Regions from separate parts of the Rouxiella sp. WC2420 genome, predicted to be linked through region 1. Evidence: predicted binding sites of a transcription regulator. Region 1 holds the regulator's gene; each other region holds the start of a gene.
The links. The regulator PhoB, encoded in region 1, activates phosphate uptake and scavenging genes when phosphate is short. The targets are predictions, from matches to a motif close to CTGTCATAAAACTGNCNNAT.
Positions count from the first base shown of each region.

Region 2: a site for PhoB is predicted at 5,038-5,057, ahead of pitA (inorganic phosphate transporter PitA). Genes of this name have one in related genera too.
Region 3: a site for PhoB is predicted at 3,962-3,981, ahead of kdgR (DNA-binding transcriptional regulator KdgR). Genes of this name have one in related genera too.

Region 1 is NZ_CP165628.1:4,263,631-4,271,431, forward strand. It holds gene brnQ (branched-chain amino acid transport system II carrier protein) at 1-925, opposite strand, end outside; gene AB3G37_RS19775 (cobalamin-independent methionine synthase II family protein) at 1,849-2,949, opposite strand; gene phoR (phosphate regulon sensor histidine kinase PhoR) at 3,248-4,570, opposite strand; gene phoB (phosphate response regulator transcription factor PhoB) at 4,673-5,362, opposite strand; gene sbcD (exonuclease subunit SbcD) at 5,584-6,822, shown strand; gene sbcC (exonuclease subunit SbcC) at 6,819-7,801, shown strand, end outside.
Region 2 is NZ_CP165628.1:224,955-232,755, reverse strand. It holds gene AB3G37_RS01085 (PTS sugar transporter subunit IIA) at 38-481, opposite strand; gene AB3G37_RS01080 (AAA family ATPase) at 745-1,323, opposite strand; gene AB3G37_RS01075 (tagatose-bisphosphate aldolase) at 1,316-2,260, opposite strand; gene AB3G37_RS01070 (sugar-binding transcriptional regulator) at 2,495-3,427, shown strand; gene AB3G37_RS01065 (NAD(P)/FAD-dependent oxidoreductase) at 3,607-4,809, opposite strand; gene pitA (inorganic phosphate transporter PitA) at 5,129-6,628, shown strand; gene uspB (universal stress protein UspB) at 6,774-7,109, opposite strand; gene uspA (universal stress protein UspA) at 7,562-7,801, shown strand, end outside.
Region 3 is NZ_CP165628.1:3,478,698-3,486,498, reverse strand. It holds gene AB3G37_RS16095 (RHS repeat-associated core domain-containing protein) at 178-402, shown strand; gene AB3G37_RS16090 (hypothetical protein) at 462-1,100, shown strand; gene htpX (protease HtpX) at 1,412-2,293, shown strand; gene AB3G37_RS16080 (MFS transporter) at 2,364-3,746, opposite strand; gene kdgR (DNA-binding transcriptional regulator KdgR) at 3,990-4,781, shown strand; gene AB3G37_RS16070 (L-cystine transporter) at 4,852-6,243, opposite strand; gene AB3G37_RS16065 (metal-dependent hydrolase) at 6,626-7,183, opposite strand; gene kduD (2-dehydro-3-deoxy-D-gluconate 5-dehydrogenase KduD) at 7,333-7,801, opposite strand, start outside.

The DNA.
Region 1 (7,801 bases):
ATTGCGAGAAGAACTCGGCGCAGGCGCAGGTCAGGCCAACCGCCGTCACCATACAGGCGATGAAGATAAGCGCTGCAAGGAAGAAGCTACCGACACCGCCAAAGGTCTGCTGTACGTAGGTGTGCAGAATAACAGCACCATTTTGCGCCTGTGGTACCAGCGATGCGGTGTTAACGCCGAGCTTGAACAGGCTCAGGTAAACCAGCAGCAGGCCCAGACCGGCAATCAAACCGGCTAAAACAGTGTAGCGAGTCAGCAGCCTGGCGTCGCTTACTCCGCGAGAACGTGCTGCGTTAACAATGACAATACCGAACACCAATGCGCCCAGCGTATCCATAGTCAGATAACCATTCACGAAACCGTTGGAGAACGGCTGGGTTTCGTAAGCCTGAGTGGCTGGCAGCGGTTGACCGGCAGGCCACAGCACGGCAGCAATACCCAGGATTGCCAGCGCAACAATTTTCAGCGGAGCCAGAATATGGCCTACAGTATCGAGCAGGCGGCCCGGATAAAGCGAAATTCCGATCACCAGCACGAAGTAAATCAGGCTGTACACCAAGAGCGGAGTTGCGCCGTCACCGGTTAACGGTGCAATCCCAACTTCAAAAGAAACCGTTGCGGTACGAGGCGTGGCGAAAAGCGGACCAACGGCCAGGTAGCAGACAGTCGCCAATAACAGACCCGCCTTGCGGCCAATTGGGGTGCTCAGCGCATCAATACCGCCACCGACACGAGCAAGAGCAATCACGGTCATCACCGGTAGACCGACGGCAGTGATCATAAAACCGAGTGCGGCCCACCATACGTGGTGACCGGCCTGTAATCCTACCATCGGAGGGAAAATGATATTTCCCGCACCGACAAATAAGGCAAAGGTCATAAAGCCCAATGCCAGAATATCTTTGGTTTTTAACTGATGACTCATGATGATGTCGTGATGCCTGTGCAAAATGAATAAAAGTGTCCGCTGCTGGCACTCGGCATAAACTTGAGGAAGTTGCCTGACGATATGAAAATGACTTTTTTATGCAGGGGGAATGCGAGTGCAGCGGCGTTAAGGTACGCTTTTATAGTGCATGAAGGCAAGTCTCGATCCTAAAAGCAGAATCTTAAACTGGATTTGAAACGCTGAGCAGTAAAATTCACTGGATTTAGCTAAAAAATCACCACATGATACGTATGATATTTGAGCAATCAATGCCAACTTTGCGCTTTAATTAAATGAAAAGTGCGTGAAACTGCCGTGAAATGGACGTTTCACGCACAAAAATGCGGGTTATTTTTAACTAAATAGCAACAGTCAGCTTTGTAAGCGCTAAATTAATGATCTTGCAGCACTATTAAATGCACAAAGAGCTTGAGTCTCTTATAAATCTGATAGTCAGATTTGAAGATGCTTAAAAACAAAAACCCGAGCGACTTTTAGAAATAAGTCACTCAGGTTTGGAATATTTTCATTCTCAACACCAAAAGCGCAGAGATTTCGAATTAGAGCAAGGCAGCAAGCGAGTTCATCCCCAGGAGCTTACACAGGTAAGTGACTGGGGTGAACGAGGGAGGCGAACGCCGCTATAGCATCAAAGATCAAACTGTTGCCAAAGCGCAGAGATTTCGAGTTAGAGCAAGGCAGCAACCGAGTTCATCCCCAGGAGCTTACACAGGTAAGTGACTGGGGTGAACGAGGGAGGCGAACGCCGCTATAGCTCGAAAAATCAAGCTTTTACCAAAGCGAAGAGATTTCGAGTTAGAGCAAGGCAGCAACCGAGTTCATCCCCAGGAGCTTACACAGGTAAGTGACTGGGGTGAGCGAGGGAGGCGAACGTCGCTGTAGCCCGAAAGATCAAGCTTTTACCAAATGCGTTCAGCCAGATCGACAACTAACTTGAGTTTGTCCCACTGCTGCTTGTCGCTGAGACTATTGCCTTCTTCGGTGGACGCAAAACCACACTGCGGGCTTAGGCAGATCTGGTTGATATTCAAGAACTCAGCCGCTTCGGCGAGTCGCGCCTCCACGTCTTTTGCCAATTCAAGATCGCCGGTTTTAGTGGTAATCAGGCCCAGAACTGCCTGCTGCTGGCCGGGCTTGATGAAGCGCAGTGGCTCGAAACCGCCGGCACGCTGGTTGTCATATTCCAGGAAGAAACGGTCGATATTTACAGTACCGAACAGGATCTCTGCCACAGGCTCGTAGCCGCCTTCTGAAATCCAGGTTGAACGGAAGTTACCGCGGCACACGTGCAGACCGATGATTAGGTCTTCCGGCTTGCCTTCGATAGCCTGATTCAGCACCCGAGCGTAGGTTTTCGCCAGCTCTTCCGGATTATCGCCACGGGCAATGATCTGCTTTTTCTGGTCTTCTGAGCACAGGTACGCCCAAACGGTGTCATCCAGTTGCAGGTAACGACAACCGGCGGCGTAAAACGCCTGGATAGCGTCGCGGTAAACTTGAGCTAAATCGTTGAAAAAGTCTTCCTGATTTGGATACACGCCTTTAACCGCATCACGGTTGAAACGGAAGTGCATCACGCTTGGGCTAGGGATAGTCATTTTAGCTACCGCATCGCCACTGATGCTTTTCAGAAAGCTGAAATGTTCAATCATCGGGTGATCGCCAAAGGCAATCTTATCAACCACTTTGATACTGCGAGATTTGGTCTGCACGCCGTTGAACTGAATGCCCTGCTCTGCATCATAACCTTCAACGCCCTGCAGACCCTCGAAGAAGTCAAAGTGCCACCACGCGCGGCGGAATTCACCATCAGTGACCACTTGCAAACCGGCTTCGCGCTGCTGCTCAACCACGCGGCGAATTTCGCTGTCTTCAACCGCACGCAGCTGCTGAGCATCGATTTCACCGGCTTTAAACTGCTGACGTGCTTGCTTTAGCGCTTCTGGACGCAAAAAGCTACCAACGACTTCGGCGCGATAAATTGGGTTTGATACTGACATTATGAACTCCTGGCAAAAGCCCCGACGAACCTGTCGCCGTGACATTGATTAATGGGTAGCACGACATCCCGGAGATTAGTTAACAATGTTAATAATACCGAGAAGTTACATTAGACATCTGGATGTCTAAACGGCTTTAAATCTATGCTGCCATGAATAGTGTTCATCACCAAACGAGGAATTCTCACATCACATGAAATAAATTCATGATCGGGCGTCACAATTTCACGTTGCCCAAAGTGTGAACTGATTAAATAAGATTAAAACGGACCATCGCTGATCCGTTTATCGTGAAGATTTAATGCTTAACGCGGTGATGGTGAGGCAATTGAGGAGCATCGACAATCAGTCGATAAGGCAATGTGAATAGAAACCGCGTCCCTACCCCGACTTCGCTTTCTATATCCAACTTTGAATGATGATGACTGAGCGCATGTTTGACGATAGCCAGCCCCAGCCCGCTGCCACCGGTCTGCCGTGAACGCGCCTTGTCTACACGATAGAAACGCTCGGTCAGCCGGGGAATATGCTGTGGTGCAATGCCCGGGCCGTTATCGCTGACCTGAAACTGTGCGCCCTGCGCGGTCTGCTGCCAGCTAACTTCAATGCGCGTGCCCGCTGGCGTGTGATTGACCGAGTTATACACTAGATTCGAAACCGCACTGCGCAGCTGCTCGTCGTTGCCATAAACTTTAAGCTGTTCATTGATTTTGAATACAATTTCATGGCGACCATTGCTTAGCGTCTGCACCTCGCGCTCCAGCATGCCCAACATTCCTGGCATGTCGACTTTCTCCTGCAAATCAATGTTGGTTGCCGCCTCGATACGCGATAAAGTCAGCAACTGTTTAACCAGCCCGTCCATGCGCCGCGTCTGTTCCTGCATAGTATCCAGCGCTTTACTGCGGAACGGCTCCTTCAGCGCCTCGTCGTCCATCATCTCAAGATACCCTTGCAACACTGTCAGCGGTGTGCGCAGTTCATGGCTGACATTGGCAAAGAAGTTTCGACGAGCGCCTTCCAGCTGGCGCATCTGGGTGACATCACGCGCCACAATCAATAGCTGCCCTTCCGAATACGGCATGACTCGAAATTCAACGTAGTGATTGTTATTAAGGTGCAAGTTAAGCGGACGGGTAAAGTCGCGGCTCTGGATCCAGACGCGTAGTTCGGGATAACGCAGCAGGTTAAACAGGTGTTGGCCGTTGTCTTCCGGCCAGCGGAAACCAAGCAGTTCCTGTGCCAGGCCGTTGCACCAGAAGATATTGCCTTCTTCCGTCGTCAGTACCACGGCGTCAGGGAGGGATTCAGCTCCGCTGCGGAAGCGTTTAATCAGCAGCGCCAGTTCGCGCCTTCTGCGCCGGTTACGCATCTGCATCTGATTAAGGCCATAAAATAGCGGTTCCCAGCTCCATAATCCGCTGGGAGGAGTAATACTTCGGTCAAGCCACAGCCAGTGTGAAAGTTTAAGCTGATTAAAATAATTCCAGCCCAGAGCCGCCACTAAAGAAGCCAGCAATAACCAGGGCAAATAGCCAATAAAAATGGCTAATATCAGCGCCGGACAGCAAAACATAAATAATTCGCCGGCCAGCCGACTCCACGATAATCGTTCTAGCACACAGTATCTCCGCTGTGAGTGAAAGATATAACATCATCAATTCATACCCAATATATTTCACGATGCCCGTAAAGGTGCAACGTGAAATAGCTGAGGTATTAATTAATAGCGGGTTGAGAATCTATAACCCGTTCCACGCACCGTTTGGATCATACGGTCATGACCGCTGGTTTCCAGTGCTTTGCGCAGGCGGCGGATATGTACATCCACTGTACGATCCTCGACGTATACGTTAGTGCCCCAGACGTTATTGAGCAACTGTTCACGGCTGTAAACGCGCTCGGAATGGGTCATAAAGAAGTGTAGAAGCTTGAATTCGGTAGGCCCCATGTCCAGCGCAAGCTCGTTGGCCATCACACGGTGCGAGGATGGATCCAAGCTTAACCCTTTCATATCAATAACTTCTTCGACCGCCATTGGTGAGATACGACGCATAACTGCTTTAATGCGCGCCACTAACTCTTTAGGCGAAAACGGCTTGGTAATATAGTCATCCGCGCCAACTTCCAGCCCGCGAACGCGGTCTTCTTCTTCGCCACGGGCGGTCAGCATCATCACCGGAATATCGCGGGTCAGCGCTTCGCGTTTTAGATGTTTAATAAACTGAATTCCGGATCCACCGGGCAACATCCAATCGAGTAAAATTAATTCCGGGTAAGGTTCAATCAAACGATTGACCGCCGAATCGAAATCTTCAGCCTCAATGGCTTGATAACCATTTTGCTCAAGCACAAAACAAACCATTTCACGGATCGGTGCTTCATCTTCCACAACTAATATGCGTCTAGCCATTTTGATAGCCTGCCAAATAAGTTAGCGAACTTAATTTTGATTTCGGGCGCCATTATGCGTCAGTTTTGTGACAGATTTATGAAAAACAATTTCGAGTGTAATTAAGTGTAGCCAAGCCGTCATATTAAGTTCAGGCACATGACATGGTTATGATTTTTCGGGGACAGAGAAGGTCGTGGGCGTTTATACTTGCCGCCTGTTACAGCCACCGCGAGACCCCCATGCGACTGATTCACACCTCTGACTGGCATCTCGGCCAGTACTTTTTTACCAAAAGCCGTGCGCCTGAACATCAGGCTTTTCTTGACTGGCTAATCGGACAGGTTGAACAGCATCAGGTCGATGCGGTGATTGTCGCGGGGGATATTTTCGATACCGGCTCGCCGCCAAGCTATGCGCGCGAACTGTATAACCGCTTTGTGGTGAACTTACAGCAGACAGGCTGCCAGCTGATTGTGCTGGCGGGAAACCATGACTCAGTCGCTACGCTGAACGAATCTCGCGAGCTGCTTTCCTGCCTCAATACTCAGGTGATCGCGACTGTCGGTGAGGATATTTCTCGCCAGGTGATTACCCTGAAAAACCGCGAGGGTCAGCCGGGGGCAATACTTTGTGCAATCCCGTTTTTACGCCCGCGCGATCTGCTGGCTAGTCAGGCAGGGCAATCCGGTAGCGAAAAACAGCTTGCATTACAAGAAGCTATCGCCGGACATTATTCAGCGCTTTATCAGGCAGCCTGCGATCATCGCCAGCATCTCGGCGTGGCGGTGCCGATTATCGCTACCGGCCATCTGACCACTGTCGGTGTAACCACTTCCGACTCGGTGCGAGACATTTATATCGGTACCTTAGACGCCTTCCCCGCTCAGGCCTTCCCGCCGGTAGATTACGTGGCGTTGGGGCACATTCACAAAGCGCAGAAAATCGCCAGGACCGAGCATATTCGCTACAGCGGCTCGCCAATCCCCCTGAGTTTTGACGAAGCCAGCAATGAAAAAAGCGTTTATCTGCTGGATTACACCGCCGATCAACTTAACAGTATTGAAACATTGGCGATCCCGCGCTCTCAGCCGATGGAAATCATTAAGGGCACACTGGCCGAGATTGAAAAACAGCTGCAGTCCTATGAAAAAAATCAGGAAACGCTGCCGGTTTGGCTCGATATTGAAGTCGCGACGCAGGATTATCTCAGCGATATCCAACGGCGTATCCAGCAGCTTACCGATCCGTTGCCGGTGGAGGTCGTGCTACTTCGGCGCAGTAAAGAGCAGCGTCTGAGCGGTCTGTTACAGCAAGAGAAAGAAACGTTGAAAGAGCTTAGCGTCAGCGAAGTGTTTGAACGCCGACTGGCGCAGGAAAATACCCCTGAAGAGGGCCGCCAGCAGCGGATACGCACCCTGTTCTCGCAGGTGCTGGAACAGGTCGAAAACGGCCATTCTGCCGGAGAAACCAGCCAGTGAAGATCCTGTCATTACGATTAAAAAATATCAATTCACTGGAAGGTGAATGGAAAATTGATTTCACCGCCGAACCCTTCGCCAGTAATGGACTTTTTGCTATTACTGGCGCAACCGGGGCCGGTAAAACCACCCTACTCGACGCAATTTGCCTGGCGCTGTATCACCAAACGCCGCGCCTGGATGTGTCTCCGAGCCAGAACGAATTGATGACCCGCCATACCGCAGAATCGCTGGCCGAGGTCGAGTTTGAGGTTAAGGGCGTAGGCTATCGCGCCTTCTGGAGCCAGCGCCGGGCGGGTAACTCGCCAACCGGTAATTTGCAGGCACCAAAGGTCGAGCTGGCACAACTGGCCGACGGCAAAATTCTCGCCGACAAAGTACGCGATAAGCTTCCGGCGATTGCCGAGCTGACGGGGCTGGATTTTGGCCGTTTTACCAAATCGATGATGCTCTCTCAGGGGCAGTTTGCCGCCTTCCTTAACGCCAGGGCCAACGAACGAGCCGAACTGCTGGAAGAGCTGACCGGCACCGAGATTTATGGACGACTGTCTGCACAGGTATTCGATCGTCATAAACAGGCGAAGATCGACCTCGATCTGCTGCACCAGCGCGCCGCCGGTATTGAATTACTCAGCGAGGAACAACGCCAACTGCTCGAACAAGAATTAACTCAGCTGGGATTGCAGGAAACCACGCTCAGCCAGCAAACAGTGGAACAACAGCAAGGTCTAAACTGGCTGCAACAGTGGAAAAACATTCAGCAAAAACAGCAACAATACCAACAACAGCTTGTCGATGCCGAAAGTCAGGCGCAACAGGCCGAGCCGCAATTAAAGCAGCTGGCGCGCAGCGAACCGGCGGAAAAGCTTCGCCCGTTGTTAAAAGATCGCCAGCGCTATCAACAGCAGCAGGCTGATTTACAGCGGCAGCTAACGCAGCTCGGTGAGCAGCAGCAACAGTTGCAACATTCCAAAACCCC
Region 2 (7,801 bases), 1.2 Mb from region 1:
AGGGGCTTACACTTCATCGAACTGATATTAAGAGATTTTAGTATTCTCGAATGGCCTGCAATACCTCCTGCCTGCTCTGGCAACCTCTTAATTTTTCTACGACTTCATCGTCGCAAAAAAGATTGGAGAGGCTGGCGATCATTTCGATATGTGAATTACTGTCGATAGCCGCTAGCGCAAAAACAATATAAACCGGATCGTTATCTTCACTATGAAACTCTACGCCATCAGGAACAATAACCAGAGATAATGCTGTACGATTCACGCCCTCTTCCGGTCTGGCATGCGGCATGGCAATGCCTTCTCCCAGAACATAATAAGGACCTATTTCACGGTGCATATCATAAATAGCTTGAAGATAACGGGGTTCTACCGCGCCATTATCAATCAGCGGCTGTACAGCCAGAGCAACGGCACTTTGCCAGCCATCTGTATGTTCAACGATGCTAATATTACTTTCATTAATCCAGTCGGTTAACATATTGCCTCTTCAAGATCTCTTTATAAAAGATCATTCCATTAAAATAAAAATTGGCTTTTCTCAGTATCATATTAATTTTAAATGAAAACTGTGATCTACCCTTTCCTATTTATCAACGATGCAAAAATAATAATAATGACTTTCTTAACAAATAAATGACACAGGTGTTCGACAATTGCCAAATTTAATTTAAGGCAACTATTTCAAGATAAATGCAAGAATTACGCTAAAACACAGTTAATTAATATTAGACTGCCATCAAGTTATTTCATCACGTCTTCAGCCCAAAGTTTAATGGCATTAATATCTGCCGGAATTTCCTGATCGGAATAATATACCGGACCTAACTCCATCGGCTGTGCTTTTTTCGCCAGAACTTTTAATTCAGGAATATATTCCGCGCCTAAATGGCCGGGAAGACGTTCTCCCAATCTGGCTTCGTAACGTGCTGCTGCGGTTGCCGGTGAAACCTGACACCATATTTCCAGCACCTGCGTAATACCCGCCTGAGTCAGATATTCTGTCAACACCTCTTTTGGCTGAAAACCAAACCAGGCATCAACAATAAAAGTACTACCTTGCGGCGCATCGGCGATAATTGACCAAATCACCTGATAGCTGGCCTGTCCCAGTTTTCGATTAAAAGCGCGATCGACGCCTTCGAGCCGTTGCAAAAACGGGTTTTTAATACCATCCAGCGACAGCTGTAACCAACCGGTTTTAGCAGAGAGTTCAACGGCGAGGCTGCTTTTACCAGAAGCAGGTATCCCGTTGACCAGAATGACCCGTTTTTCCGGTTTGGCCAGCGTTTCGTCGTTAAAAACGTCTCTGTTATCAGACATGTTCCACCTGTTCGGTTGATGCGTTTTTACCCTTGTGGGCGGCTTTATAATATTTCTGAATCACGGCTTGCAGCTCTTTCAAACGAGGAACCGCCACTGTTTCCAGCTTGTTTCTGGTAATATCGTGATCCAGAGAGATACAGTCTTTCCACAGCGAGCGCCCGGCAATCACGCCAGATGCGCCAGTGCTCATTGCATCTTCAACCTGTTTCAGGAAAGTTGTGTGGTCAACACCTGCTGACAGTACCGCCCAAGGCACGTCTCCGGCAAGCTCGGTGATAGCTGCGCAAGCCTGTTTAGAACCCGGATAAGGCAGTTTCAGCACTTTAGAACCCGCATCGAGGCAGATTTTTGTCCCGCCATAAATCAGCTCCGGCACTTTGGCTTTATATTCCTCGTCGCTTTCGCTATCCAGTTTATAAGTCAGAAACTCCACCACCAGTAATAAATCTTCCTTGGCAAAATCCTCCACGCACTTATGCAAGATTTCAATATTATGGCGATTGGCTTCGGGCTTGTCTGAACGCAGGTAAACCATGATCTTGCCGCCGGTGGCACCCAGTTCACGCACGCGGCGCGCATCAACGTCTTTTGCCAGACGTGAAAGGCGATAACCTTCTGGAGAGTTATCCCACCCCGAGGCATCCAGCCCGATTAGCAACGCAGTATCACGGGCAATAATGCCATCATCAACCAGTTGTGGTACGGCGCAAATCGGGTCAACCAGAACGCACGAAGCTTTGCTGGCCAGATACTGCGTGATGTCGGCTTTAATCAGGCCGAGCTGTTTTTCGGAAATAGAAGCTTGCTGCTGAGGATCGCTGGCAAGCAGAGTGCGCATGCCACCACGTTGGTCGCAGGCGATAACCAGCATGGCACCATTTTGACCACAAATTTGCTGGTAGCCGCGTAATTCTGAAGTAGACAACTTTGACATGGAACTCTCCTTTGCGTGAAATTTATTACAGATTAAAAAATCTCGATTACACTGGACGCTCTGTCGTTTCCCTGAGGATTCAGAGAGGTCGAAAAACTTGAACAATGCCGGTTTTAAAGGGTTTAACGCCCTTGGTGAACATTGCTTTATCACGGCTATTGAGCAATAATTCCTCAACCAACGCTTTGAGTGTAATTCATTACTGAAAGGAATTTCAAGCTGAAAGAGCCAATTTTGCAAGATATTGCAGCAACGCGCACATTAATGCACATGGTGGCGAAGCTGCATTACGAGTCAGACATGTCGCAGGTCGAGATCGCCCGCAAGCTGGATGTCTCAACGGCGACCATTTCCCGTTTGCTTAACAAAGCGCGGGCGGCAGGCATAGTTCGTATAGAAGTCATAGGTTTAGCTTCTCCGGAAAACATGACTGCCGATCTGGTGCAGCGTCTGGGGTTGAAGCACGCCTACGTGGTTGATGCTCCGCCGAACAATGTTCTGGATTCTTTGCGTACTCCGCTGGCCTCGCTGCTTTCACAGGCCGGGCTGAGCGCAGGGTCAGTGCTGGGCATTGGCTGGGGACGTGCAGTGAGGGAAGTGACGTTGGCTGGGCTACCGCGTTTACCGGGTGTGTTGACCGTCGCGTTGAACGGCGGCATGCAGCAGGCTGCACCACATTTTCAGATTACCGAGTTTGTCCGTCGCGCGGCTGAACAAATGGAAGGCACGCCTTATTTTCTCCACGCACCTTATATTTCATCCCCAGAGCTGCGCGAAGCTTTCTTGCGTGACCCAAGCGTGCAGGAAATTATTTCTCTTTGGGACAGGCTGGATGTGGCGATTGTCGGCATCGGCCTGACTCACGAGCCAAGACCTAGCGAAAGCAGCACCGCAACGCCGAGTGAGCAGGCGCTGAGCCACGCCAATGGCGACGTATTACGCCATTACATCACTGAGTCAGGCGAAATTCTGCATTGGCAAGGAGAAGAAAGCATGATTGCCGCCTCTGTTGAACAGCTGCGCCGCACGCCGCTGACCATCGGCGTGGCGGCAACGCCGGAGAAAGCGGCCGGAATTATTGGCGCGGTTCGTTCGGGGATGATTAATTCTCTGGTCACTGATGTAAATACCGCACAGGCCATTCTTGACCGGTTGCCAATAAATTAAATTGCCGGTATCCATCGTAGTCTTGAAAGCTTGCTGGAATAATAAGTCTGATGCCGAACAATCTTTTAAAGCCTGGAATGACGAAGCAACAGCAATCAAACTTTTACGACGATTAGGAATTTGCATAAGCAATTCGTCATTCCCCTTGAGAGCCTGGTGAATATTTGATCGGCTCTCAACTATTCTCCAAATACCTTTACTAAATCCTGTGCACAGGCCCAGGCTGAGCTCCAGGCCCATTGGAAGTTATAGCCGCCGAGCCAGCCAGTGACGTCGACGACTTCGCCGATAAAGTACAATCCGGGCACGCCGTTGGCCGCCATGGTTTTCGACGATAGCGCGCGGGTGTCGACGCCGCCCATAGTGACTTCGGCGGTACGATAGCCTTCGGTCCCGTTCGGCTGCACCTGCCAGTTCTGCAATTGCTCAATCAAAGCTGCCTGCTGTGGCAGATTAAGCTGCTTCAGTGTGACGTCAGGGATTTGATCCAGCGTTTGCAGACATTCCACCAGCCGTTTAGGCAAATGCAACGAAAGAGTATTTTTCAGGCTCTGATTCGGATGATCCTGACGCTGCTGATTCAGGAAGTCCGCCAATACTAGCGTAGGAAGTAAGTTAACGCTCACAAACTCGCCAGGTTGCCAGTAACTTGATAGCTGCAAAACGGCTGGCCCGGACAGCCCTCGATGGGTGAAGAGGATATTTTCACGGAATACTGTGCCGTCCTGCGCTGTCATTACAGCAGGCACCGAAACGCCGGAAAGCGTCTGCAGATGTTCTAGCAACGGCTTGTGCAGAGTAAATGGCACCAGACCGGCGCGGGTTGGCAGAACTTTAAGCCCGAATTGCTCAGCCAGTCGATAGCCAAAAGGTGAAGCCCCTAATCCCGGCATGGAAAGTCCACCGCTGGCTACAACAAGTGAGCGAGTGCTTACTTCTTGACCATTCACTGTCAGCGCAAAGCCGGACTCAACCTTGTCCACTGAGCTAATCTCACTACGCAGGCGAAAAGTCACCTTACCTTTCTGGCATTCCTGCTCAAGCAGGGCCACGATCTGTTGGGCCGAGTCGTCGCAAAATAGCTGGCCCAGCGTTTTTTCATGCCAGGCAATGCCGTAACGATTGACCAGATCGATGAAATCCCACTGGGTGTAACGCGCCAGTGCGGATTTACAGAAATGCGGATTTTCAGACAGGTAAGCCGCGGGTTCGGTATAGAGGTTAGTGAAATTACAACGACCGCCGCCGGACATCAGGATCTTGCGTCCCAGCTTTTTGCCATTATCCAGCAACAATACTTTGCAGCCACCCTGGCCCGCTTGTGCTGCGCAAAACATTCCTGCCGCACCGGCACCAATGACTACAACATCGTACTGTTCCACAAAAACCTCTCTGAATAGCGCATACGGGGTAAAAAAAATCTCTGGCAGTGGGCAAAAAGCGTTCAACTCAGCTTATTGCGCGGCAGATTGTAAGCTGTGACGCGTCGATAATCCAGAAGACCTAAGACTATTCTTGGCCTGTAAGAAAATATTTCTTGGTAAAAAATCCTTCTAAATCAACTGTTTTTTCACAAGCTCTTTGCATATCATTGATTCTGCGTCTAGGTTTAGTCAAAAAAATGTCATATTTTCCTTTTCCACCCCCCCTGTTCTCGCAGATAATGCGCGGCGTTCATGTCCACAAACTGGCGTAACAATTATGCTGCATTTATTCGCCGGGTTGGATTTCCATACCGGCCTGTTATTGATACTCGCGTTACTGTTTGTTCTGTTTTACGAAGCCATTAACGGCTTCCACGACACGGCCAACGCAGTGGCGACTGTAATTTATACGCGCGCCATGCGTTCTCAACTTGCCGTTTTGATGGCTGGCGCATTCAACTTCTTTGGCGTCATGCTTGGCGGCTTGAGCGTGGCTTATTCCATCGTTCACCTGCTGCCTACTGATTTGCTATTGAACGTGGGGTCCGCACATGGTCTCGCCATGGTATTTTCAATGCTGTTGGCGGCGATTATCTGGAACCTTGGAACCTGGTATTTCGGCCTTCCGGCGTCCAGCTCTCACACGCTCATCGGAGCCATTATCGGCGTAGGTCTGACCAACGCGCTTTTGACTCACAGTTCAGTTATTGATGCCCTAAACATTCCTAAAATGATTAGCATTTTCCTGTCACTGATTATCTCGCCACTGGTGGGGATGATTATGGCCGGAAGCTTGATTTTCCTGCTCCGCCGCTACTGGAGTGGAAGTAAAAAGCGCAGGCGTATGCACCTGACTCCGGCTGAACGCGAGAAGAAAGACGGCAAGAAAAAGCCGCCATTCTGGACGCGCATCGGCTTAATCGTTTCTGCTATCGGGGTAAGTTTCTCCCACGGTGCGAACGATGGTCAGAAAGGCATTGGTCTGATTATGCTGGTTTTAATAGGCGTTGCACCCGCTGGATTCGTACTTAATATGAATGCCACCGGTTATGACATCACTCGTACTCGTGATGCCGTGACGCACCTGCAACAGTATTATCAGCAACACAACAAGGCTTTGCCGGAAGTCGTGGCGTTGACACCTTTGGTGCCTGCTCCAGCTGCCACCAGCGACCATGCTACCGTTGAGTTCCATTGCAACGACAGCCTGGCGATGGAAGCGATTACTCGCTCTCAGGCGATGATGACTAACCTGCAAAGTTACGCTGACCTGGCGCCAGAACAGCGTAGCCAGATGCGTCGTATGCTGATGTGTATTGCCGACACTGCCGACAAGACCGCCAAGCTGAGCGATACCAGCCCAGCAGATAAGCATTTCCTCAACGACTTACACGGCGACCTGCTGGAAACCGTTGAATACGCGCCTATCTGGATTATCGTTGCCGTAGCGCTGGCGCTGGCGCTGGGAACCATGATTGGCTGGAAACGCGTTGCGACCACCATCGGTGAGAAGATTGGTAAAAAAGGAATGACCTATGGGCAGGGTTTATCTGCTCAGGTGACTGCTGCGGTGTCGATTGGTGTCGCCAGCTATACCGGAATGCCTGTTTCTACCACCCACGTTCTGTCTTCTGCGGTCGCAGGAACCATGATCGTAGATGGCGGTGGCGTGCAGAGCAAAACTATCAAGAATATTGCGCTGGCGTGGTTACTCACTTTGCCGGTATCAATCTTGTTATCCGGTGGGCTTTACTGGCTGGCACTTAAACTGATCTAAATAAAAGTTTTACGCGGCCATCAGTGCTGTCGCAAGGCGGCAAGAGTGTAAACCAAGCAGTAAAAAAGGCGGTGCATGAGAATGCGCCGCCTTATTTTTTTCCATTTAATCAATTTGGTATGTCTCTCAAAAAACCCGCCTGAAATTAGTACCAAATTAGCATTGCCAGCATGCTGATCAGAATTAATCCGCATAATCCCGTGGTGAGTACAAACTGACCTCGTACCCTTTCACAGCGACGGATAAATTCGGGGTCGTGGTGATCAACATAGCGCTGAGCGTAAATATAACGCACCAGGCGTATTTGCTTGCTCGGCTGTCCGTGTGCTGTAAAGAATCCTCCGCCGTCGACATATTGATAAAGCAGCGGATCGCATCCGCGTAATACCACCAGCAAGGCACGCAGAGAAGAGTAGTAACGCAGCATATTCACAACACATACCACACATAAAGCCCAAAATAGCGCAATGGGACTGATCATGGTTCCCCCTTAAGGCGGCATCAAACTCAGCGAAACCAGGCTGAGTGCTTTCCGCCGTAACTCTCTGCTTTTTGCTTGATACCCAGGGCAATTGTTTGCCCGCCCCCCAGACCCTTTCCGGGCTAGCCACCTCAGCGTTTGCATCACTTGCGTGAAGAGACGAAATATTGCACTCCCGCTTATTATTGAGTGTAGGAAATGAAATAAAAATCGGGGAGCAAAAAAATCATTTTTCTCAATGAAATTCTCTGCAAACAACGTGATTTAAAACATTATGCTGATTAATGAAGACATTCTGATCGTGTTTTTAGCGCTATACTTGAGGTATGCAAGGTTTTCAGCCTGTTGTTATGATTACAATAGTTTATGTGATGATTACTTTATGCGGCAGTGTCAGGATGGCACACACATAATCCGAACAAACGTTTAATGACTTATGGAAGGAGTTTCTTATGGCTTATAAACATATTCTTATTGCGGTAGACCTTTCCCCAGAGAGTAAAGTGCTGGTAGAGAAAGCAGTCTCCCTCGCACGTCCATACAATGCCAAAGTGTCTCTTATCCACGTCGATGTTAATTATTCAGACCTTTATACCGGGCTGATCGACGTAAACCTCGGTGATATGCAAAAACGCATTTCCGAAGAGACTCACAATGCGTTAAGCGAGCTATCAAGTAATGCAGGTTATCCG
Region 3 (7,801 bases), 780 kb from region 1:
TCCTAAATAACGATGCCTATTTCTGGTTCAAAATAACCCAATCCCAAACCCTAATTTTTGATCGTTACCTCATTCCCGCGTTTTGCTGATTTTTATGATGATTAATGATTTCTTCTATTTTGGTGATGCTGCTAATACATCTGGCAACTCAATGGCATCAATTATCAGGAAGGAACCATGAATAATTCAACTCTAGGATTTAACGGCGAACGGCGTGACCTCATCAGCGAGGCAGCGCATCTTGGCAATGGTTATCGGGCTTATAATCCGATATTAATGCGTTTTAACTCTCCTGATAGCTGGAGTCCATTTGGTGAGGGAGGATTAACCCCTACGCTTATTGTGACGGCGACCCGATTAATCGCAGCGATCCTTCGGGGCACATGGGCTGGCAATCGATAGTAGGTATTGTTACCAGTACATTGGCGATAACACTCATTCCATTTACGATGGGGTCCTCTATGGCAGCCAGCACCTGCGTGATCGCCGGTTTGGCACTGGCTGCTGATGTGGCGAGTATTGCCAGTGCGTCACTGGAGGATCAACATCCGCAAGCCTCGGCGATTCTTGGATGGACCTCGATGGCTTTGGGCGTAGTTTCATTAGGCATGAGTACGGCGGCGGCGGTGCAGGGATTTCGTTCCGCGCTAAAGACAAGGGCGCTGGCGAGCAGCGTCGCCGATGTCGGGGCGAGTCGCCAGGCGGGAGTTGGCGTAGCGCATGCCGAACCCCGTTTAGCATTCTCGGTGCCGGGGCAGCAGCCGCAGTCTTTGCGTTCGTTAGCCATGGCTGCTGCTACAGACGATTCTCGTATTCGCGCTAAAATTAGTTTAGGTACAGGTGAATTGCCGACTTCTCTGGCGAAAGAAGCCGTATTCAGGCGGCTGGGAAATCTAGTTAACTATCACCTTAGCGGTGGCAATCATATTGACGACATACAAGACTGCTTTATACAGTTGTTAAAAAGTTTCACGAACAAAGCCAATGGCTATCAAAGGAAAATGGTGGTAGAGAATTTTGAACGCATTTATCAGGCTAAATTTCCAGAACCTCGATTAAACACTTTTTTATTACATTTTTTTCAGAATAATACGGTATAGGCTTTGGATGGGATCCTTCTCATCCTCTTTATGAAGCTTCAGATATAGTTAACCAGGCGATGCCGTTAAACTCCATTGGCAGAGATTTGTATAATCAGTTCATTTTTAAATTCTGGCCCTAGAAGCAGCTTGCAATAGTCTGGTGTTATCTACAAAAAGCTTCAAAATGTAAAGTATTGTGAATTACGACCTCTACCATGTCCTGACACTTGAATCCTGTGGGAAAGCCCATAGGATCAAGGTATCCCGCTGTTTGAATCTCGGGATAATCTGTTCGACAACGAAAACAACAATGAGGAAGTATTAATTTTATGATGCGTATAGCGTTGTTCCTGATGACTAACCTGGCAGTCATGGTGGTTTTCGGGCTGGTACTCAGCCTGACAGGCATTCGTTCTAGCAGCGTAATGGGGCTGATGATCATGGCTGGTCTTTTCGGCTTTGGTGGTGCGTTTGTTTCTTTGCTGATGTCAAAATGGATGGCGTTGCGCTCGGTAGGTGGGGAAGTGATTGAGCAGCCGCGTAACGAAACCGAACGCTGGTTGATGAATGTAGTAAGCCGCCAGTCCCAGCAGGCAGGGATCAAGATGCCGCAGGTTGCGATTTATCATGCTCCCGACATTAACGCCTTTGCCACCGGCGCGCGCCGCGATGCGTCACTGGTTGCGGTCAGCACCGGCCTTTTGCAAAGCATGAGTCAGGACGAGGCAGAAGCCGTTATCGCCCACGAAATCAGCCACATTTCCAACGGGGATATGGTGACCATGACCCTGATTCAGGGTATTGTGAACACCTTTGTGATCTTTATTTCACGTATTCTCGCGCAGATCGCCGCCGGTTTTATGTCTGGCGATCGTGAAGGCGAAAACAACAGCAACGGTAATCCGCTGGTTTATTTTGCAGTTTCAATGGTGCTTGAACTGGTGTTCGGTATTGTTGCCAGTATCATCACTATGTGGTTCTCTCGTCATCGCGAGTTTTACGCTGATGCCGGTTCTGCCAAGTTGGTCGGACGCGAGAAGATGATCGCCGCGTTGCAACGACTGAAAACCAGTCATGAACCGCAGGAAGCGGGCAGTATGATGGCCCTGTGCATTAACGGTAAATCTAAAACCTTTAGCGAACTGTTTATGTCACACCCGCCGCTTGATAAACGCATTGAAGCACTGCGTAGTGGGGAATACATTAAATAATCGCTGTTTAAAATTACAAAGGCCCGGCATTGATTGCCGGGCCTTTTTGCTGCTGACTATCAAACGAAAATTAAGCTTTTTGCTGTTCGACCAGTTTTTGTGTCATCCGCAGCATGCTGACAACCGCACCGGCCAACGCCAACGTACCGGCCAGGATTAGCGAGGCGTGTGTCCCGCTGGCGCTAAACAGGTTAAACATCAGCGCAACCATGGCTGCACCGGTAGTTTGTCCCAACAGTCTGGCAGTACCAAGCATCCCGCTGGCACCGCCGCTGCGGCTGCGCGGGGCAGAAGAAACAATGGTGTGGTTATTAGGCGACTGAAACAGGCCAAAGCCCGCTCCGCACACTATCATCCGCCAGATAATATTCAGATGAGAAGGGTGTTCAGGCAGCAAGGCCAGAGAATACAGGCCGATTGAGAAAACGACCAGTCCTACGCCGCCCAGAATTCCCGGATGGAAACGCTCAACTAAACGCCCGGAAATAGGTGCCATCACCATGGTCGCCAGCGGCCATGGCGTCAGCAAGAGACCCGTGGAAACCGCGTCTAGCCCCAGAGTGTTTTGCAAAAAGAATGGCAGCGAAACGAATGCCAGCATTTGCGCTGCAAAAGAACACATTGAGGTGCAGATAGACATAGTGAAAATCGGAATACGCAGCAAGTCGACCGGCAGCAGCGGCGAGCTTTTGGTTAGCTGACGACGAATAAAGAACCAGCCGATAACTACCAAGGCAACCACCTCGCCAAGGATCAGCCGGTGATCAAGGCCTTGTGCATAGCCACTTATTGCGCTGATTAACAGCCCGAAAGTCAGGGCATTCATCATGCTGCTGATAAAATCGAATTTGCGGCCAATGGCTTTCGAACTATTGCCCGGCAAAAACTTCAGGCCCATACAAAAGGCAATCAGGCCGATTGGCAGGTTGATTGCGAACAGCCATGGCCAGTTGGCGAAAGAAAGGATAGCCGCGGCGACAGTAGGGCCGGCAGCAGAAGACACGGCCACAATCAGCGCGTTGATGCCCATTCCGCGTCCGAGAAAGCGTTGTGGATAAATGATTCTCACCAGCGCTACATTGACGCTCATGATACAAGCCGCACCAAACCCCTGTAATACCCTCGCCACCGTTAGCGTCATCAGTGAGTCAGACATCGCGCAGGCCAAAGAGGTAAAACTAAATAGCACCAGCCCAATCATATAGATACGGCGATAACCGAATATCTCGCCCAGTGATGAAAGCGAAAGCAGCGAAATGGTAATCGCCAATTGGTAGGCGTTGACTATCCAAATCGAGGAAGCAGGGCTAGCGTGAAGATCTTGTGCAATCGTGGGAAGCGCCACATTTGCAATGGCCCCGTCGAGCACCGAAACAGTGATCCCCAATGCAATAGTAAGGATTGCCCCATAGCGTTGAGGTATAGGAAGTCCGTCAATAACCGTGGTTGTCATGTTTGATTGTCAGCATTGTGCTTATAAGAGTGGGTAATATTATCACGCTAACTAGTCTGCGTCTGAAGCGCGGCGGCGTGTAACAACTTAATTAATTGTAACAGGAGTTAACATTTTTATCACAAACCCCTTTTGCATGGTTCATTCTCATAGAAATGCTGTTCCATTTTTTATGAAACAAAAAAAGTATCTGCCCATTATTTATGAAATAATGCATAAAACAATCTCATGACAGGTAAAACTATGGCTATCGCAGACCTTGATAAGCAGCCCGATTCTGTCTCATCGGTGTTGAAAGTGTTTGGTATTTTGCAGGCTTTGGGCGACGAGCGCGAGATAGGCATCACCGAGCTTTCGCAGCGCGTAATGATGTCGAAAAGCACTGTTTATCGTTTCCTGCAGACGATGAAGTCATTAGGTTATGTCGATCAGGAAGGGGAGTCAGAGAAGTATACCCTGACGCTGAAACTGTTTGAGCTGGGTGCCAAGGCGTTGCAAAACGTCGATCTGATCCGCAGCGCCGATATTCAGATGCGTGAGATTTCGCGTTTAACGCGCGAGACCATTCACCTTGGCGCGTTGGACGAAGACGGCATTGTTTACATCCATAAAATTGACTCGATGTATAACCTGCGCATGCATTCGCGCATTGGTCGCCGTAATCCATTGCACAGCACTGCAATTGGCAAGGTCCTGCTGGCATGGGGTGAACATAATGATGTTGAGGCACTGTTAGCCGGGATTCAGTTCACACGCAGCACCGATAATACTATTGCCGATGCGCCGAGCCTGGTCAAAGTGTTGGAGAAAGTCCGCGAGCAAGGTTATGGCGAGGATATTGAAGAGCAAGAGCAAGGATTGCGCTGTATCGCCGTTCCGGTTTTTGACCGTTTTGGCGTAGTGATTGCCGGGCTGAGTATTTCTTTCCCTACTATTCGTTTTTCTGAAGAAAGTAAGAAAGATTATGTAGCGATGCTGCACACTGCCGCGCGTAATATTTCCGAACAGATGGGCTTTCATCAGTACCCGTTCTGACTTTCAGCTTGATATATAAAGAAAGGCGAAGCCCATCAGCTTCGCCTTTTTTGCATTTCCGGGGATGATATTAGCGGTGTGCCAGTTCGGCGTGCTCTTCTTCATCCATCACTTTTTTATCGGTGAGTTTAAGCAGTTGACTGGTAATAGTGCCAGCGGTCATTGAACCGCTAACGTTTAGCGCGGTGCGCCCCATGTCGATCAAGGGTTCGATGGAAATCAGCAACGCGACCAGCGTAACCGGTAGACCCATGGCGGGCAGAACAATCAGCGCAGCAAAGGTTGCACCGCCGCCTACGCCTGCCACGCCAGCAGAGCTAAGAGTGACAATGCCAACCAGCGTTGCAATCCACATTGGCTCAAACGGATTGATGCCCACGGTAGGAGCAACCATTACCGCCAGCATGGTCGGATAAAGACCGGCACAGCCGTTTTGGCCGATGGTGGCGCCAAACGAAGCCGCGAAACTTGCGATTGATTCAGGAATACCTAAACGACGAGTTTGCGCTTCTACGCTTAGCGGGATAGTGGCCGCGCTGGAACGGCTGGTGAAGGCAAAAGACAACACCGGCCAAACCTTGCGGAAGAACTTGGCAGGATTCACACCGGTAAACGACAGCAGCAGGGCGTGAACCGCAAACATAATCGCCAGTCCGAGGTATGACGCCACAACGAAACTGCCCAGCTTGATGATGTCGTGGATATTCGAACCAGCAACCACTTTGGTCATCAGCGCCATCACGCCGTAAGGGGTTAACTTCATGACCAGGCGTACCAGCTTCATCACCCAAGATTGCATAATCTCGATAAAGGCCAGAACTTTAGGTCCTTTTTCGGCGTCATCCTTCACCAGCTGCAGCGCCGCTACGCCCACAAAAGCAGAGAAAATCACCACGCTAATGATCGACGTCGGGCTTGCGCCGGTCAAATCTGCAAACGGATTTTTCGGAATAAATGACAGCACCATTTGCGGTACGGTCAAATCGGCAACTTTGCCCACGTAGTTGGTTTGCAGAGCCGCCAGACGCGCGGTTTCCTGGGTGCCTTGTACCAGTCCTTCAGCCGTCAGGCCGAACAGTTTGGTCACGAATACACCCACTAAAGCGGCAATCAGCGTGGTAAACAGCAGTGTACCAATCGTCAGGAAACTGATTTTACCCAATGAAGACGCATTATGCAGACGAGCAACGGCGCTAAGAATTGACACAAACACCAGCGGCATCACAATCATTTGCAATAGCTGGACATAGCCGTTACCAACAATATTGAACCACGGGATAGAGTTCTTCAAAACAGCGCTGTCGGGACCATAGATTAGCTGTAATGCCAGACCGAAGACTACGCCGACCAACAGGCCTACGAGAACCTTCTTTGCCAAACTCCATTGCGAACGGCTTGATTTAGCCAACAGCAAAAGGAGGGCAACAAAAACCACCACGTTTAATACCAGCGGAAGATTCATACCCAAAGCTCCAGAGAAAACTTATGAAAAATGTTTTGATGATGCCGCGCAAAGAGCAACATTTCAGGATGTAACGATGGGCGTAGAATAGCAGACTGCAAAGGTGCAACATTATAACCAAAAAGAATTCATTATTTCTTTTGGTTATATGCAACCAATTGATTGGTAGGCACAATGTATTGGAGAAGTTTTATTGGACAGGCTCTACTGCGGAAATTCAGGCTATGCATGAATCCCGGCTGCGAAAACAGCTGTTCTTGTCGATTACCGCGACTATCACTGATGGAGGTTGCATGCTTTTTAATTTAGTCCAAACGGGATTAATAAGCGTGTCCATAAACTTGGCCGGAATTTTTGGCGGACTTAATTTAAATTCTTCAATTTAAGTTAAATACTTCAAAATAAAACTTAGGCCATGCGGGTTGATTGCATCAATGATGGGCGACCAGTTAGGCCAAAACAGCGTCAGTCCAACCATAATCAGACAAAACATTCGTTCCAGCTGGTTGCCTTTTTGGCTGCTAATCAATGGTAGACGAAAGCGCCATCGGCAGGGCCACAGCAGCGGAACGCCGGCCGGTGTGAGCATGTCAGCCAAAATATGGCTTAAATAGCCGATCACCATCCCGTGCAGTGCATCAATCGGAATTACCCAGTCGTGGGGAAGACGCGTTTTAAGCAGAAACACTCCGGCGGCAACTGCCAAAAGACTGTGAGTAAATCCACGATGACCAAACATGCGTGCTATGGGTTGTGAAATCCATCGCAGCCGTTGCCCTAACAGAGATTTAGGATGATCGATATCCGGAAGTAGTGAGGTCAGCAGCGAAGCCGGGATAATATGCCACCAGTCACCATGAGCAAGCTCTGGCGATAGCTGGGCCTTTTTGGCGAACACTGCGCAAGCAATGGAAAAAATGAGATGACCTTCCGCAGTCATAATGCATCCGAACTGAATAACTGTTATTTTATCCAGTATAGATGAAAGCGATTTTCTGCGGAAGGTGTTACCCTGTAACTATTTGTCAATTAATTGATAACTAAGGTAAAAATAGTTGCGTTGTGACAGTGTAATGTGACGTTTTGTCACTATCTGGCCAGCCAGCCGCCATCAACGGCTAGAGTGTAGCCATTGACATAGTCGGAGGCTGCCGAGGCCAGAAACACCACAGGCCCCATGATATCCTGCTGTTCGCCCCAGCGCCCGGCCGGAATACGGTCCAGAATAGCCTGGCTACGATCCTCATCGGCGCGCAGTTGCTCGGTGTTGTTGGTGACCATATAACCGGGCGCAATCGCATTCACATTGATTTTATGCTTGGCCCATTCATTGGCCAGCAGGCGGGTAATACCCATCACCGCGCTTTTCGAAGCAGTATAAGAGGGTACGCGGATCCCGCCCTGGAAAGACAGCATTGAGGCGATGTTAATGATTTTTCCACCACTGCCTTGCTTGATAAACTGTCGAGCAACGGCCTGAGCCATAAAAAACAGCGTCTTGCTGTTGACGTTCATCACGTCATCCCAGTCTTGCTCCGAAAAATTCAACGCATCTTCG